DNA from 2 places in the Listeria tempestatis genome. Region 2 is predicted to be linked to the other one. Evidence: a T-box and tRNA genes for the amino acid it is inferred to sense, from the RefSeq annotation. Region 2 holds a T-box; the other holds one or more tRNA genes.
The links. A T-box is a leader RNA that pairs with one kind of tRNA and senses whether it is charged. The one in region 2 lies ahead of R8923_RS02015 (valine--tRNA ligase), so its partner is inferred to be a tRNA-Val.
Positions count from the first base shown of each region.

Region 1 (8,190 bases), on a different contig from region 2:
TATGAAAAAAGAATATCGCATCAAAAAAAATGATGATTTCCAGCTTGTTTTTAAGAAAGGAAAGTCATTTGCTAACCGGCAATTTGTCGTGTATAAATTAAAGAGAGAAGATTTACAACATTTTCGAATTGGTTTATCTGTTAGTAAAAAAATTGGAAATGCTGTCTGTCGAAACCGTATTAAACGTTACATACGACAAGCTTTTCATGAATTTGAAAACGAAATTGATTCGCAAAATGATTATATTATTATCGCCAGAAAACCGGCGGCCAACATGGATTTTCACGAAGTAAAGGGTAGCTTAGAACATGTTTTAAAAATTGCTAAGGTGATGAAACGTTCTAAAACAAACTATTCAAAATGAGTGGAAATTTTAAAAAAGGCGGAATGGGAGGTAATACTTTTTGAAAAAGAAAAGAAACCTAAAGAAAAAACTGTTTATCACAAGTTTAGTAGTCTTACTTATGGCAGTTCTTTCGGGGTGTGGGTATTCAACTGACCCAATTACAAAAGACTCTACTGGATTTTGGAGTCATTATATCGTTTTTCCACTATCTTGGGTGATTACTTGGTTTGCAGATTTATTTGGTGGCAATTATGCAATGGGAATTATCGTAGTTACAATTTTAATTCGTTTGCTCATTATGCCACTAATGATTAAACAAATTAAGAGTCAAAAAGAAATGATGAATGTTCAACCAAAATTAAAAGAACTTCAAGCAAAATATGCATCAAAAGACAATGAAACAAAACAAAAACTACAACAAGAAACTATGCGTTTATACCAAGAGCATAACATCAATCCAATGATGGGTTGTTTGCCACTCTTAATTCAAATGCCAATTTTAATTGGATTTTATCAAGCAATCAGTCGAACTGCTGAGATTAAAACAGATACGTTCTTATGGATGACACTTGGAAACCCTGATCCTTATTACATTTTGCCAATTATTGCGGCTCTAACAACGTTTGCATCATCTAAAATTTCAATGATGGGACAAACACAACAAAATAAATCAATGGCGATGATTGTATATATTATGCCAGTTATGATTTTATTCATGGGGATCACGTTACCATCAGCACTAGCTCTTTACTGGATTATCGGTAACGTATTCACCGTATTCCAAACACTTTTAATCAATAATCCTTTTAAAAACAAACGTGAGTTAGAAGCACGTGAAGCGGCAGAAGCAGAAGAAGCAAGACTTCAAAAGAAAGCTGCAAACATGAAAGCTTCTAAAAAAGGAGGTAAGAAAAGAAAGTGAGAGATATCACTGCGCAAGGACAAACTGTAGAAGAAGCTGTTCAAAATGCACTTAAAGAACTCAAACTTGAAAGAAACCAAGTTGAAGTCGAAATCATGGACGAAGGAAAAAAAGGTATTTTCGGATTAGGTTCACGTCTAGCTATGGTTAAAGTAATTGAAAAAGAAAACGGCACGCAAATTGCGACCGACTATATTTTGGATATTGCTGAAAAAATGGGTGCAAAAATCTCAATTGACGTTGAAGAAGAAGGAAAAGATATTAAAATCCAAATTTCTGGAGAAAACCTAGGCGTTTTAATTGGAAAACATGGTCAAACTTTAAACTCGCTTCAATACTTAACACAACTAATTGCTAATAAACAGACCGAACAATTTAAAAATATTATCGTGAATGTTGGCGATTATCGTGAAAGACGTTATGAAACACTTTCTGGACTTGCTAAAAAGATGGGTGATAAGGCAATTAGAACGCGGCGTGCGGTACATTTGGAACCAATGCCTTCGTTCGAGCGTAAAATCATCCATGCCATTTTAAGTGAAAATACAAAAATTGAAACGCATTCGGAAGGGCGCGACCCATACCGCTATATTGTAATTAAACCTGCAAAAGCTTAAAAGATGACTTTTCATGCTAAAAGACTGATGATTATTTGTCATCAGTCTTTTTTTATTTAGAATAAATATGGAAGTTTTTTATCTAAAGTTGTTTCATGGTGTGAGGGGATGGACTTTATTTGTACGGTAGTGCCGTCAGTAATTGCGGCCGTAAGTAAATTTGCATGAACACAACCAGTATCGAGATGCACTTTATTATGGATTTGAAACGCATTTGTGGAAGCAACATGCCCGAAAAAATGAAATGGGAGGTCTTTAGAAGCTTCTTTTTTCAAAAATAGCAGCTGATTTTGGATGGGCATGTCGCGATTTAAATGGAAATTTCGCATTTTACGCCGCGACTTATCGTCCATTTTCCCAAATACTTATTTTTACAAGGTGCGTGTGTGGCAATAAAATGCCCTTTTAATTCGTAAAATGGTTTGGCATTTTCTACAAGTGTATTAAATTTTGCAAGTAATTTTGTATCAGCCTTTAAAATGGGAATTGAATCAAAATAAGTGTCTACAATAGTTTGATTGGCTCCTTTAATTTCCCCGCGAATATATTTGTAGACAAAACTTTCATGATTTCCGAGAACGAAATAAAAAAAGTTTTGATTTTTAAATAGAAATTCGACCATTTGGCGTGTTTGTTTGCCTTTATCAACAAAATCTCCTAGAAAAACAAACGCCTGATCATCGGGCGGTAAAGCTATAGCTTTACCAAATGTATCAAACTGAAATCCAAAATCTTCAAGCATAATTTTTAATTCCGAAACACATTCATGCGTATCCCCAATGATATGATACGTTTTATTTTTGGGCAGCTGACAGGACTCATATGCTGCATAATTGCTTGAAATCATTATATTCTTGTCATAATTCACATGATGAATCTTTGCGTCACTGAAATGGTGAAATGATGATTTTGAATCTCCAAAATTAAAAATCTCGATGGAATATTGATTCTTCAGTGCATGTCGCTTCAAATAATCTAAAAATTCATCCGCCAAGTGCGGTGTGCTAATAAAAACATACTCTGTATTTGCTGGATATTGAATCGCTTCTAACAACTTTTGGTCAAAATTAGCCGCGTTTTGTTCCAAATGCACAAATTTAGGAGGCGTATCCTCACACAAAATCAACTGTGGCAAAATAGTTTTCTCTAAAAACTTTTCTTTCTCTAAGCGATTTAAACCTACTAAAAGAAAAAAAGTATGAATTGATGTTTTCATTTCCATAATAACCCGTCCTTAATGTTTCACGTGAAACAATCATTATTTTTTTAGCATAGCACTTAAAAGAGGGGGAGGTAATTATAAAAGCCCATTTTCCGTGTTAGAAAATGGACTTAAAAATGGTCCCGACTGGTCTCGAACCAGCGACCCCCACCATGTCAAGGTGATACTCTCCCAACTGAGCTACAGGACCGTATAAAATAATAATACGGATTTTAATAGAAGAAGTCAATAACATAAAAGCCAACACCTTTATTTTGTTTAAAACAAAGTGTTGGCTTTCTAAATTTAATTGCTTATTTTAATGTCACCAGAAGAAGTATTCGCATTTATTTCAGTCGAAGCATTTTTAGAGTTGTTTGGCATTTTAACATCTCCGGACTTAGAACTTACATTATAAATTGCCTTAGTTCCTGTCGGTAAAGTCACATTAACTTCGCCCGAATTGGACGTTACATGAACTGATTTTGGTTCCTGGTTGAACGTCATTTCAATATCGCCAGAACTTGATTTAGCTGAAGTGCTTGCGGCAAGTCCGTCAAGTTCAATTGTACCAGAAGAGGTGCTTGAATGAACTTTTCCATCTAATAGACTTCCTTCAATATCCCCAGAATCTGTTTCAAGTGTAATTTGTTTAGCGCTAAGGTCATCAGCGGAAATTTCACCTGAATTGCTTACAAGTTTAATTTCACCGCTCGTCATATTTTCTACATCAATATCGCCTGAAGTCGTTTCAACTGCCAAATCTCCATCAATTCGAACAGCTTCAATTTCACCAGAAGAGGCTACTACATTCGTGTTGCCAGTGAGGTCGGCCAAGTGGACGTCGCCAGATTCATTATATACGCTGATTTTATCAGCGTTTGTGCGGTTAACTTGAATTTCACCAGAGGAAGCACTCGTTTTAATTGTTTGTGCGTTTCCATCTGAAACAATTGTATCCGATGAATTTCCTTGAACAACAAGTTCATTAAGTGCTTTTTCTTTGTTTAAATAAATTGTAATTTCTTGTTTGCCGGAAAGATTTATCCGCATGAAATCAACAAACGGCTCTTTGTTTTTAATTTCAAGGTTAAGTGTTGTGCCGTCATTTTGTACCTTGGCTGTTTTAATTTGATTAATTTCACTTTTTGTATAGTGACCTGAAACCTCAACATAGTTTTTGCCGTTTTGACTTTCCTTAAAGGTAATGGCGCTATCGTGTGTTGTATTAAGCGTAATATTCTCAATTTCGGTATCTGCTAATGTGAACGTTTTATTATAAGCTTCGCCTCTTTCGACCATGTTGCCGCTTTTAAATGTGAAGGCAAAACCAATTCCGCCGATGATGAGTAATGCTAAGCCGGCAAAGAAGACACGCCAAGTCCATTTTCTATTTTTCATTTTAACGTCCTCCTTTCAGCGTGTAAGTGTGCCACGAAATGACTAGAATCGTCAGTTTTTTAATTAAATTTGTAAACCAAAGAATGACGGGTAGTAACATCAATCCAAGCCCAGTCATTGCAACACTTGCAAAACCTTGGTACATTTCAAGTGTTTGACCAAACATGAGGGAGATGAGTAATAAGACGGGTGTCAAAACGAGTGTCCCAACTAAAACCCAAAGTGAAATAACCAAACTCCAAAGCGCAAAGCCGATTGGAATTAAAAGAAGTAGATCTAGGAAGATAAGTCCAATGAGTAAAATGACTCTTAAGCCTGGTGTTCGTTCTTTTGTGGTCGGTCTTCTTGGAACATAGTATGTTTCTGGCGGAGTCATAGGGTCTTGAAGTAATTCTTCGCGCTGTGTGAAGATGTCCTCAGCGATTGATTTAGGTGTGCCGAGGCTTAGTACGATTTCTTCTTCACTTTTGCCTTCTGCTTCGCCGCTTCTAAAGTGCTCGCGGTAGTCTTCGAGCAACTCTTTTCGATCTGCAGGATTAAGCGAGGCTAGGCGCTCTTCTAGTTCGGTTAAAAAAAGTTCTTTATTCACCACGTACTCCCTCCTTTTCCATTAATTTTGTAACGCTTTCTGTAAAATTGCTCCATTCAAAAATTAATTCATTCAAGTAAATTTCACCCTTTAATGTTAATTGATAATATTTTCGTGAGGGTCCCTCAGTAGACTCCTTTAAATAGGTGGTGCAATATTCATCTTTTACAAGTCGTCTTAATACTGGATAAATGGCGCCTTCTGCGACTTCAATATAGATAGAAACTTGCTGTGCGAGCTCGTAGCCATATCTGTCCTTAGAACGAATCAAATAGAGACAACAAAGTTCTAAAACGCCTTTCTTAAACTGCGGATTGACTTCCATTAAAAGTCCTCCATTCTGCACTATATTATTTTTTTAGTACTGATTATTATTCACTACTCAAGTATAGTATAACACTAACTACTGTTCAATGCAAGGTACTAAAAAAATAAAAAGAACAAAGCAAAAACTTTGTTCAGTGGATGTTAAATTTTTTTAATGGAGTCTCTTACAATCATATTGGTGGAAATGATGGTTTCTTTTGGAATGTTTTGTTCTCCTTTTAAAATTTGAAAGAGAAGTTTGGTTGCACTTTGTCCCAGACGATTGATAGGAATATCAATGGATGTTAGTGGGGGGGACAAAAAAGTTGACGCAACTTTATCATTGTAGCCGATGACGGATAAATCTTCTGGAATTTTGTAACCGTGGTCGGCGGCCATTTTATAAATACTCATGACTTTAATATCATCGGTTGCAAAAACGGCGGTTGGTTTATCGTCACCAGACATTAATTGCACGGCGGCTTTATAGCTATCTTCAATTTGGTAGCCACTATCAATAATCCAGCTTGTACGAATATCTAGTTGATGGTCGAACAGGCAATTTCTAAAGCCCGCTAGGCGATCAACGGAAACATGGTAGTCGAGAGGGGCATGAATACAGGCAATTTTTTTATGCCCGTTTTGAATAAGAAATTTAGTTAGCGCGTAGCTGTCGCCAAAATTGTCAGTATCAACGGAGTAAATATTTCGGTAAGCGCCTTCAACTTTTCCAGTAACAACAATTGGGATATTATACGCATCGATTTTATCAAAAAAAGTTTCATCTGCAGGAGAGCTGAGCATGATAATGCCTTTTATCATCTTTTCTTGGATTTTTGCAAGGCATTTTTGGAGCTCGTCGTCACTATTTTTAGCTGTTTGCAAAATTAAATCAAAATTTTCCCGTTCTGCTTCTACCGAAATCGAATGAATAATTTCTGAAAAATATGGATTTCCTGAAGTTGTTTTTGTAGAACGATTTGAAATGACCATGATTGCGTCAAAACCTGAGGAAGTCAGTGCACGTGCGAGTTTGCTCGGCTGATAATCTAATTCTTTTATGGCACGAAGCACTTTTTTACGCGATTCTTCGGAAATATTCGTTTGTTTATTGAGTACACGTGAAACCGTTGATTTCGATACACCGGCATGTTTGGCAATATCGTATATCGTGGCAGCCAATTCCATCTTCCTTTCTTTTTATGGTATCGGTTTTATGAAAAAAGCATCTAAATGTATCTTACTCAATTTTAATGGAATTGTCCAACATAGCAAAGCAAACTATTATATATCAATGCTTTTCGTAAAAAATTTCAAAAATGAATTGACAGAAAGCGCTTTCTATTTTATAATTCAATTTATGGGAGCGGTACCACAAAAAGGAGGTAATCATGAAAGAATTACAAGAAGTTTTAGCGCGAATTTATGATGCTGATGTTGTCCCAGAGCTTGCGGATAGAATTGAAGCACGCGTTTTAGAAACGAAAAAGAAAGCGCTTCATAGTAAGGCGGAGTGGGATGAAAAGGATGTTGTTTTAATTACATATGGGGATCAAATTTTCAAGGAGAGTGAGGCGAAGCTTTCGACATTTAAAACGTTTTTTGATAAATATTTGAAAAATTCGTTTGAACTGGTGCATATTTTGCCATTTTATCCTTATTCTTCAGATGATGGTTTTTCGGTTATTGATTATAAAAAGGTGAATCCTGAACTTGGAGAATGGCGGGAAATTCAGGCGCTTGCTGACGAAACGCGACTTATGTTCGACTTTGTTTGTAACCATATTTCTCGGGAAAGCAATTGGTTTAAGGAGTATTTGGCGGGAAATCCGGAGTATGAGGCGTTCTTTGTTGATTTACCAGCGGATACAGATTTAAGTCAGGTGACTCGGCCGAGAGCAACTCCACTTTTAACACCTTTTTTGAAAAAAGATGGGTCTAAAGTGAATATTTGGACCACATTTAGTGATGACCAAATTGATTTGAACTTTGAAAATCCTGAAGTGCTATATAAAATGGTGGACGTTTTGCTGTCTTACTTGGAGGAAGGTGCGTCTTATGTGCGTCTTGATGCGGTTGGTTTCATGTGGAAAGAGCCTGGTACGACTTCCATTCATTTACCGAAGACGCATGAAATCATTAAATTATTCCGTTTGATTGCGGATACGGCAAAACCTGGTACGGTGCTAATTACAGAAACAAACGTGCCTCATCGTGATAACATTAGTTATTTTGGAAATAATGATGAAGCCCAAATGGTTTATCAATTTCCGCTACCGCCACTGGTGCTCCATGCGGTTAAAAGCGGGAAGGCGTCGGTGCTTTCGGCGTGGGCAAGCGAGCTAAAAACGCCGTTTAAACAAACGACGTACTTTAATTTTCTTGCTTCACATGATGGGATTGGTTTAAATCCGATTCGCGGTATTGTTCCGGAAGAGGAGATTTTGGGGCTTGTGAAATTACTTGAAGATGAGGGTGCGCTTGTTTCATATAAAGAAAATCCAGATGGATCAAAAAGTCCATATGAGGTAAATGTGACGTATATGGATGCGCTAAATCATGCAAGTGATGCGGACGATTTGCGTTTGAAACGCTTTTTAGTGGCGCATAGTATTTTGCTTACAATTCCAGGCGTGCCAGCAATTTATGTGCAAAGCGTGCTTGGTAGTCGGAATGATTACGATGGTGTGAAGAAAACAAAACATAACCGTTCGATTAACCGTAAAAAATATGAGTACGATGAAATTACGTCTCACCTTGAGGATTCTGAAAGTTTGCGTCATAAAACTTATGATGCATTAACAAAAC
Region 1 is NZ_CAUYTK010000006.1:66,375-74,564, reverse strand. Features, by position in the region: gene rnpA (ribonuclease P protein component) at 2-364, shown strand; gene yidC (membrane protein insertase YidC) at 405-1,268, shown strand; gene jag (RNA-binding cell elongation regulator Jag/EloR) at 1,265-1,885, shown strand; gene R8923_RS09190 (metallophosphoesterase) at 2,196-3,107, opposite strand; tRNA gene R8923_RS09185 (tRNA-Val) at 3,225-3,297, opposite strand; gene R8923_RS09180 (DUF4097 family beta strand repeat-containing protein) at 3,393-4,487, opposite strand; gene R8923_RS09175 (HAAS signaling domain-containing protein) at 4,489-5,076, opposite strand; gene R8923_RS09170 (PadR family transcriptional regulator) at 5,069-5,401, opposite strand; gene R8923_RS09165 (LacI family DNA-binding transcriptional regulator) at 5,545-6,564, opposite strand; gene R8923_RS09160 (alpha-amylase family glycosyl hydrolase) at 6,774-8,190, shown strand, end outside.
Region 1: it has a tRNA-Val gene. The T-box ahead of R8923_RS02015 (valine--tRNA ligase) is inferred to sense a tRNA for this amino acid. The anticodon was not compared.

Region 2 (8,190 bases):
AAAAATGAGCGAGCTTGCCTTAAAAAATTTAACTGGAAGCGGCGTCGAAAGGGTTACCATAATGAACCGTACAGAAAAAACAGGTCTAGATCTTGCTCATCAATTTCACGCTTCTTTTTCGCCAATACAAGATTTAGATAAAGAAATGGAAAAAGCCGATATTATCATTGTTTCAACAGGAGCAAATGAATTCGTTGTAACCGAAAGCATGGCTAGAAAAGTTGTTTTAAATCGGTCAAAGCCACTTCTTATTATTGATATTGCGATGCCGCGAAATGTAGATCCTATGTGCGCAGAATTACCTCACATCTTTTTATACGATTTAGACGATTTAGACGGGATTATTTCAGCAAACACAAAAGAGCGCAAACAAATCGTTAAGGCTTTAGAATCTGAAATTGAAGCTGAAACTGCTGCCTTTTTTGAATGGGAAAAGCAGTTAGGTGTTGTTCCGTTAATTCGTGAACTTCGGGAAAACGCATTGCAAATTCAGTCTGAGACAATGAAGAGTTTGGAGAATAAGCTTCCAGGGTTGACGGAACGGGAGTATCTGTTAATTGGTAAACATATGAAGAGCATTATTAACCAACTTCTAAAAAATCCCGTATCTGAGATTAAAGAAATGTCTATTGATGCCGATTCTGAAACAAAAATTCAACTATTTAAAGAAATTTTTGGCTTACAAATGGCGGAATCTTCACAGCAAGCTAAAGAAATGAGGAAAACGTATGAAACGTGAAATAATTGTTGGCTCCAGAAGCAGTAAACTCGCTCTAACACAAACAGGTCATGTTATTAGCGCACTAAAGGAAAAATTCCCGGATGCTTCGTTTAAAATTCATGAGATTGTGACAAAAGGCGACCGTATTTTAGATGTTACATTGAGTAAAGTCGGCGGAAAAGGACTTTTCGTTTCAGAAGTTGAGCAAGCTTTAGTGGATAAAAAGATAGATTTTGCTGTTCATAGTATGAAAGACGTACCTTCTGAACTGCAAGAAGGCTTAATAATTGGTGCCATCCCAAAAAGAGAATCTCCCTATGATTGTGTTGTTTTTGCAAAAGAAAATAGTTTAGATGAGCTACCTCATGGCGCGATTATTGGAACAAGTAGCTTACGACGTGCTTCCATGTTAAAACGCTATCGCGCAGATTTTCAAATCAAGTTTATACGTGGCAATATCGATACTCGCTTAAAAAAGCTGCATACAGAAGACTTCGACGCGATTCTCCTAGCAGAAGCAGGTTTAGCGCGCATGGGTTGGCTTTCTGATGAAACGCTAAAACGCCAAACTCTTGATGTTGAAACTTGTTTACCCGCAGTTGGACAAGGCGCCTTGGCAATTGAATGCCGAAACAATGATGAGGAACTAAAAACGATGCTAAGCGCCATTCATAATGCAGAAACGGCATTTTGTGTTCAAGCTGAACGTACCTTCTTAAAAACATTGAATGGTGGCTGTGAAATCCCAATTGCTGGTTTCGCTCAAAAAGAGGCACATGGACTTTCCTTCACAGGCTTTGTTGGGAGTGCTGACGGAAGGACGCAATTAAAAGTTCAAAAAAGTGGTGATGTTCCAGAAACAATTGGCACAGAAGCGGCGAACATACTTTTAGAACAGGGCGCAAAAGAGCTAATTGACGAGCTGCGTTCGCTATGAAAACGGTCATTTTAACACGTGAAGCAGCAAAAAATCTGGAAGCGATTCGAAAGATAGAAACAAATGCGATTCGTGCCATTTCGATACCATTAATTGAAACGCGTCCACTCCGTATAGAAGAAAATATAATTCTTGATGATTATGATTGGCTGTTTTTTACAAGTCAAAATGCTGTTTATTATTTTTTTGACCACTTTAAAATTTGGCCAAAATCACTCAAAATTGCTGTAATTGGAACACAAACGGCGTTAGCTTTAGAAAAATTTGGTTTAGTTGCTGATTTTATTCCAAACAAGTTTGAAACGGATGTTTTTATTTTTGAGTGGCTTCAATTTATAAGTGGAAATCCGGCGGTGCTTTTTCCGCAAAGTTTGAAAGGGCGAAGCGTTATCCCCGTTTTATTACAAAAAAGAGGGGTTTCAGTGAGGCGGATTTTTTTATATGACACGGTTATGCCTGAAGCAGCGCCTACACAGCTGCGTGCCGCAATGGAAAGTGAGAGCAATTTTTACATGACTTTCGCAAGCCCATCTGCATGGAAAAATTTCAAAAAGATTTTTAAGAAAAACGCTGTTCAAAAGGCTTTTAAAATTGCTTCGATTGGTCCTGTTACAAGCGAAGCCATCGAACGAGATGGTTTCAAAGTAGATGTCCAACCAGCAACTTATACAATGGATAGCTTAATAAAGGAGATAGAAGATGATAAATTTTGATCGACATCGCAAACTAAGATCGTCTGTTGCAATGCGTGATTTAGTTCGTGAAAACAACTTAACAATGAACGATTTTATATATCCGCTTTTTATTAAAGAAGAAGGCGATGAGGTAACCGAAGTAGCCTCTATGCCTGGTGTATTTCAATACCCTCTTTCTGCGTTAAAGCAAGAGATAGAAAGTGTTGTTTCGTGTGGTATCCAAGCTGTCATTTTATTCGGCATTCCTTCTGAAAAAGATGCAATTGGAACAGGTGCCTTTCATTCACATGGCATCATCCAAAAAGCAACACAACTTATTAAAGAAGCTTTTCCAAATCTTCTTGTCATCGCCGATACTTGCCTTTGTGAATTTACAGATCATGGGCATTGCGGTCTTGTTCAAGGTGAGCGGGTTTTAAACGATGAATCTCTCGAAATTCTTGTTCAAACAGCCGTCAGCCAAGCACGTGCAGGTGCTGATATTATTGCGCCATCTAATATGATGGACGGCTTTGTCCAAGCCATTCGCAGTGGTCTCGATGAAGCTGGCTTTGAAAATATTCCCATCATGTCGTATGCCGTGAAATACGCTTCGGCCTTTTATGGTCCGTTCCGCGACGCTGCAGATGGTGCACCACAATTTGGCGACCGAAAAACCTATCAGATGGACCCCGCAAATCGTCATGAAGCCTTTTTAGAAGCCAAAAGTGATGAAAAAGAAGGGGCAGACTTTATTATCGTTAAACCTGCTTTATCCTATTTAGATATTGTTCGTGATATCCGGAATGAGACGCATCTTCCTGTTGTTGCATACAATGTAAGCGGAGAATATGCCATGGTGAAAGCCGCTAGCCAAAATAATTGGATTGATGAAGAAAAAATCGTGATGGAGATGCTACTCAGTATGAAACGTGCGGGAGCCGATTTGATTATCACGTATTTTGCTAAAGACGTTGCTACATATTTAAACAAACTGGAGGGATAAGATTGGATTTTTCAAACTCGAAAAAAGCTTTTACTGAAGCCTTAAAGCTAATGCCGGGTGGTGTCAACAGCCCTGTTCGGGCATTTAAATCAGTCGACGCAACACCCGTTTTTATGGACCACGGAACAGGCGCCTATTTAACTGATATTGATGGTAACAATTATATCGATTATGTTTTATCATGGGGACCACTCATATTAGGACATGCAAATCCAAATGTGGTCGCAGCTTTAACAAAGACAATCCAAAAAGGTACAAGTTTTGGGACTCCAACAGAAATCGAAAATGAATTAGCCAAACTTGTAATCGAACGTGTGCCATCAATTGATATTGTACGCATGGTTTCTTCAGGAACAGAAGCAACGATGAGCGCTATTCGCCTAGCAAGAGGCTACACAAAACGCGATAAGATTTTAAAATTCGAGGGTAGCTACCACGGTCATGGTGATTCTCTTTTGATTAAAGCAGGGTCTGGAGTTGCGACGCTCGGTTTACCAGACTCCCCCGGTGTCACAAGCAAGCTCGCCGAAGACACGATTACCGTTCCGTATAACGATTTAGAAAGTGCGCGCCTAGCTTTTAGTCATTACGGTGAACAAATTGCGTGCGTTATTGTAGAACCTGTTGCTGGAAATATGGGTGTTGTTCCACCCATCGCCGGTTTTTTAGAAGGACTCCGCGATTTGACTACAAAATTTGGTAGCTTGCTAATTTTTGATGAAGTCATGACTGGATTTCGTGTTGATTATTATTCTGCTCAAGGCTATTACGTTGTAACGCCAGATTTAACATGTCTTGGTAAGGTAATTGGCGGTGGCATGCCAGTTGGCGCTTACGGCGGGAAACGTGAAATCATGGAACAAATTGCTCCAGCAGGACCTATTTATCAAGCTGGCACATTGAGTGGCAATCCATTAGCAATGACAGCTGGCTATGAAACAATTTCTCAATTAACCCCGCATCATTACGATCAGTTTCGCAGTTTAATTAAACGAATGGAAGAAGGGCTGACAAGTATTTCGGCTAAATATGATGTACCCCTTTCAATTAACAAAGCTGGTTCTATGTTCGGCTTTTTCTTTACAGATAAAAAAGTGACGAATTTCGATGAGGCAAAAACAAGTGATTTAAATTTCTTTAGCGCTTATTACCGTGAAATGTTGAACCAAGGCATTTTCCTGCCACCATCTCAATTTGAAGGTATTTTCATTTCAACAGCCCACACTGAAAAAGAAATCGATAAAACACTTGAGGCTTTCGAACAAACATGTAAAATACTGAAAGCTAATTGACGAAATAGCCTCATTTTGGTAAACTACATGTATATTCTATATGGCTAAAAAGCTTGGAAGAGGAAGAGTAAATTATTTTCGTTTTTTAGAGAGAAAGTGGTTGGTGAAAACTTTCATACGAAATAATTGAAGGTAGCCTTGGAGCTGCTTTTCTGAACTAAAGTAGGAAAAGCCGGTGAAACTCATCGTTAAATGAATGAAGTGCTCAATTTTTTTGAGTAAAAAGGTGGTACCGCGATTCCAAACTCTTTTCGTCCTTTTATAAGGATGAAAAGAGTTTTTTATTTGACAAAATAGGAGGTTTTAAGATGGAAAACCAAAATGAAATTGAGATGCCAACAAAATATGAACCTAATAAAGTGGAAGCAGGTAAATATAGTTGGTGGCTTGAAAATGATTTTTTCAAAGCAGAGGGAAATTTAGAAAAAGAGCCGTATAGTGTTGTTATTCCGCCACCAAACGTGACTGGAAAACTGCATCTAGGACATGCATGGGACACCACTTTACAAGATATTATTACTCGGATGAAAAGGATGCAAGGTTTTGATACATTATATTTACCTGGTATGGATCACGCAGGGATTGCAACTCAAGCAAAAGTGGAAGCTAAATTAAAAGAATCGAATATAAGTCGTCATGACATTGGTCGTGAGAAATTTCTTGAAAAATCTTGGGAATGGAAAGAAGAATACGCTTCTTTTATTCGTGAACAATGGGAAAAGTTAGGTTTAGGACTAGATTACTCGAGAGAACGCTTCACACTAGATGAAGGTCTTTCTGATGCTGTGAAAAAAGTCTTTGTTTCTTTGTATAAAAAGGGCTTAATTTACCGAGGACAGTATATTATTAATTGGGATCCAGTTGCTAAAACAGCTCTTTCTGATATTGAAGTTATCCATAAGGAAGTGGAAGGAAACTTCTATCATTTAAAATATCCTTTATCTGATGGCTCTGGTTATTTAGAAGTAGCTACTACTCGTCCAGAAACTATTCCTGGTGATACAGCAGTTGCAGTACATCCAAAGGACGAACGCTATGCACATTTAATTGGAAAAACTATTTTACTCCCCATCTTAAATCGAGAAATCCCAATTGTTGCAGATGAGTATGTAGAACGCGACTTTGGTTCTGGCGCCGTTAAAATCACACCGGCTCATGATCCAAATGATTTTGAAGTAGGGAACCGTCATGATTTACCACGAATTATTATTATGAACGAAGACGGTACAATGAATGAAGCTTCTGGCAAATATAATGGCATGGATCGTTTTGAGGCACGTAAGGCAATTATTCAAGATTTCAAAGCGCTTAATCTGTTTATCAAACAAGAACCTCACATGCATGCAGTAGGGCATTCAGAGCGTACTGATGCTGTTGTAGAGCCATATCTATCCATGCAATGGTTTGTTAAAATGGAACCTCTAGCGAAAGCTGCGCTTGCAATACAATTAGAGGAAGACTCAAAAGTTAATTTCGTACCAAATCGCTTTGAAAAAACGTATACGACTTGGATGGAGAACATTCATGATTGGTGCGTATCTAGACAATTATGGTGGGGGCATCGTATTCCTGCTTGGTATCACAAGCAAACTGGCGAAATCTATGTTGGAGAAGAAGCGCCAGAAAGCGTATCTGATTGGGAACAAGATGAAGATGTATTAGATACTTGGTTTAGTTCCGCACTTTGGCCTTTTTCAACAATGGGATGGCCAGACACTGATGCACCTGACTATAAACATTTCTTCCCGAATCATACATTAGTAACAGGGTATGATATTATTTATTTCTGGGTATCACGCATGATCTTCCAGTCTGTGGAATTCACTGGGAAGCGCCCATTTAAAGATACACTCATTCATGGTCTTGTGCGTGATGCAGAGGGACGTAAGATGTCTAAATCTCTTGGCAACGGTGTAGATCCAATTGATGTAATTGATAAATACGGTGCTGACTCACTTCGCTACACTTTATCAACAGGAACTTCGCCAGGACAAGATTTAAAATTTAGTTTTGAGAAGGTCGAAGCATCTTGGAACTTTATAAATAAAATTTGGAACGCTTCAAGATTTGCGCTAATTAACATGGATGGATTAAAATATGATGAAATTGATTTATCCAACATTGTAGAAGTAAGTGATAAATGGATTTTAACTCGTTTGAATGAAACAATTGAAACCGTTACTGTACTTTCTGAAAAATACGAGTTTGGTGAAGTAGGGCGGACTTTATATAATTTCATTTGGGATGAATTTTGTGATTGGTATATCGAAATTGCGAAAATCTCTTTATACGGCGAAGACATGCAAGCAAAGAAAACAACTCGTTCTGTTCTTGCGTTTGTTTTGGATAACACAATGCGGCTGCTTCACCCGTTTATGCCATTTGTGACAGAGGAGATTTGGCAAAATTTACCACATGTAGGAAAATCTATTACAATTGCCACTTGGCCAAAAGTAAATGAAAAGCAAATTGATCGTGAATCATCCGAAGCAATGAAAACTTTAGTTGACATCATTCGAGCAGTGCGTAATATCCGCGCTGAAGTTAATACACCTTTAAGCAAACAAATTAAAATAGAACTTAAACCAGCTAATCATAAATTTAAAGCTATTTTAGAAGAAAATATATCTTATCTTGAACGCTTCTGTAATCCTGAAACATTGACTATTTCCTTTGACTTGAAACCATCTGACTCTGCGATGACTGCAGTTATTTCTGGTGTAGAAATCTACTTACCACTCGATGGTTTAATTAACATTGAAGAAGAAATCACCCGCCTAGAGAAAGAACTTCTGAAGTGGAATCAAGAAGTAGCACGTGTTCAAGGCAAGTTGTCAAATGAACGCTTTATTTCAAAAGCTCCAGAAAAAGTTGTTGCTGAAGAAAGAGCAAAAGAACAAGATTATTTAACTAAAAAAGCTTCTGTTGAAGAACGTATTGCAAATTTGAAGAAAAACTAAGCTAAACGGCAGTCTTACCGAATAGGATAGGGCTGCTTTTTTAAGGGAGTTGATATATTTGGAGTTCACTTCATATGACAAAGCTTTAGACTGGATTCATGGCACATTACGTCTAGGAATTAAACCCGGACTTTCTCGAATGGAAAAGATGTTAGACATGCTTGGTCATCCAGAAAAAGAGACAAAGTGGATTCATGTCGCTGGAACTAATGGCAAAGGTTCAACATTAACATTTCTCCGTTCGGTTCTTGAAGCAGAAGGATATCGAATTGGGACGTTTACTTCCCCGTATATCGAACGTTTTAATGAACGTATTTCTGTCAACAATGAACCTATTTCAGATGATATGATTTTAAAGTTGGCTAATCGCGTAGCTCCTTTAGCTTCAGAACTTGCTAAAACTGATCTTGGACCTCCATCAGAGTTTGAAATTATTACAACGATGATGTTTCTCTATTTCGCTGACTATGATCAAATTGACTTTGGCATCATTGAAGTTGGTTTAGGAGGTCGTCTCGATTCGACAAACGTACTTACGCCACTTATCTCTGTCATAACAACAATTGGACTCGACCATATGGAATTTTTAGGCAATTCGCT
Region 2 is NZ_CAUYTK010000001.1:369,299-377,488, reverse strand. Features, by position in the region: gene hemA (glutamyl-tRNA reductase) at 1-739, shown strand, start outside; gene hemC (hydroxymethylbilane synthase) at 729-1,658, shown strand; gene R8923_RS02030 (uroporphyrinogen-III synthase) at 1,655-2,371, shown strand; gene hemB (porphobilinogen synthase) at 2,358-3,338, shown strand; gene hemL (glutamate-1-semialdehyde 2,1-aminomutase) at 3,341-4,630, shown strand; T-box leader at 4,676-4,892, shown strand; gene R8923_RS02015 (valine--tRNA ligase) at 4,939-7,590, shown strand; gene R8923_RS02010 (bifunctional folylpolyglutamate synthase/dihydrofolate synthase) at 7,649-8,190, shown strand, end outside.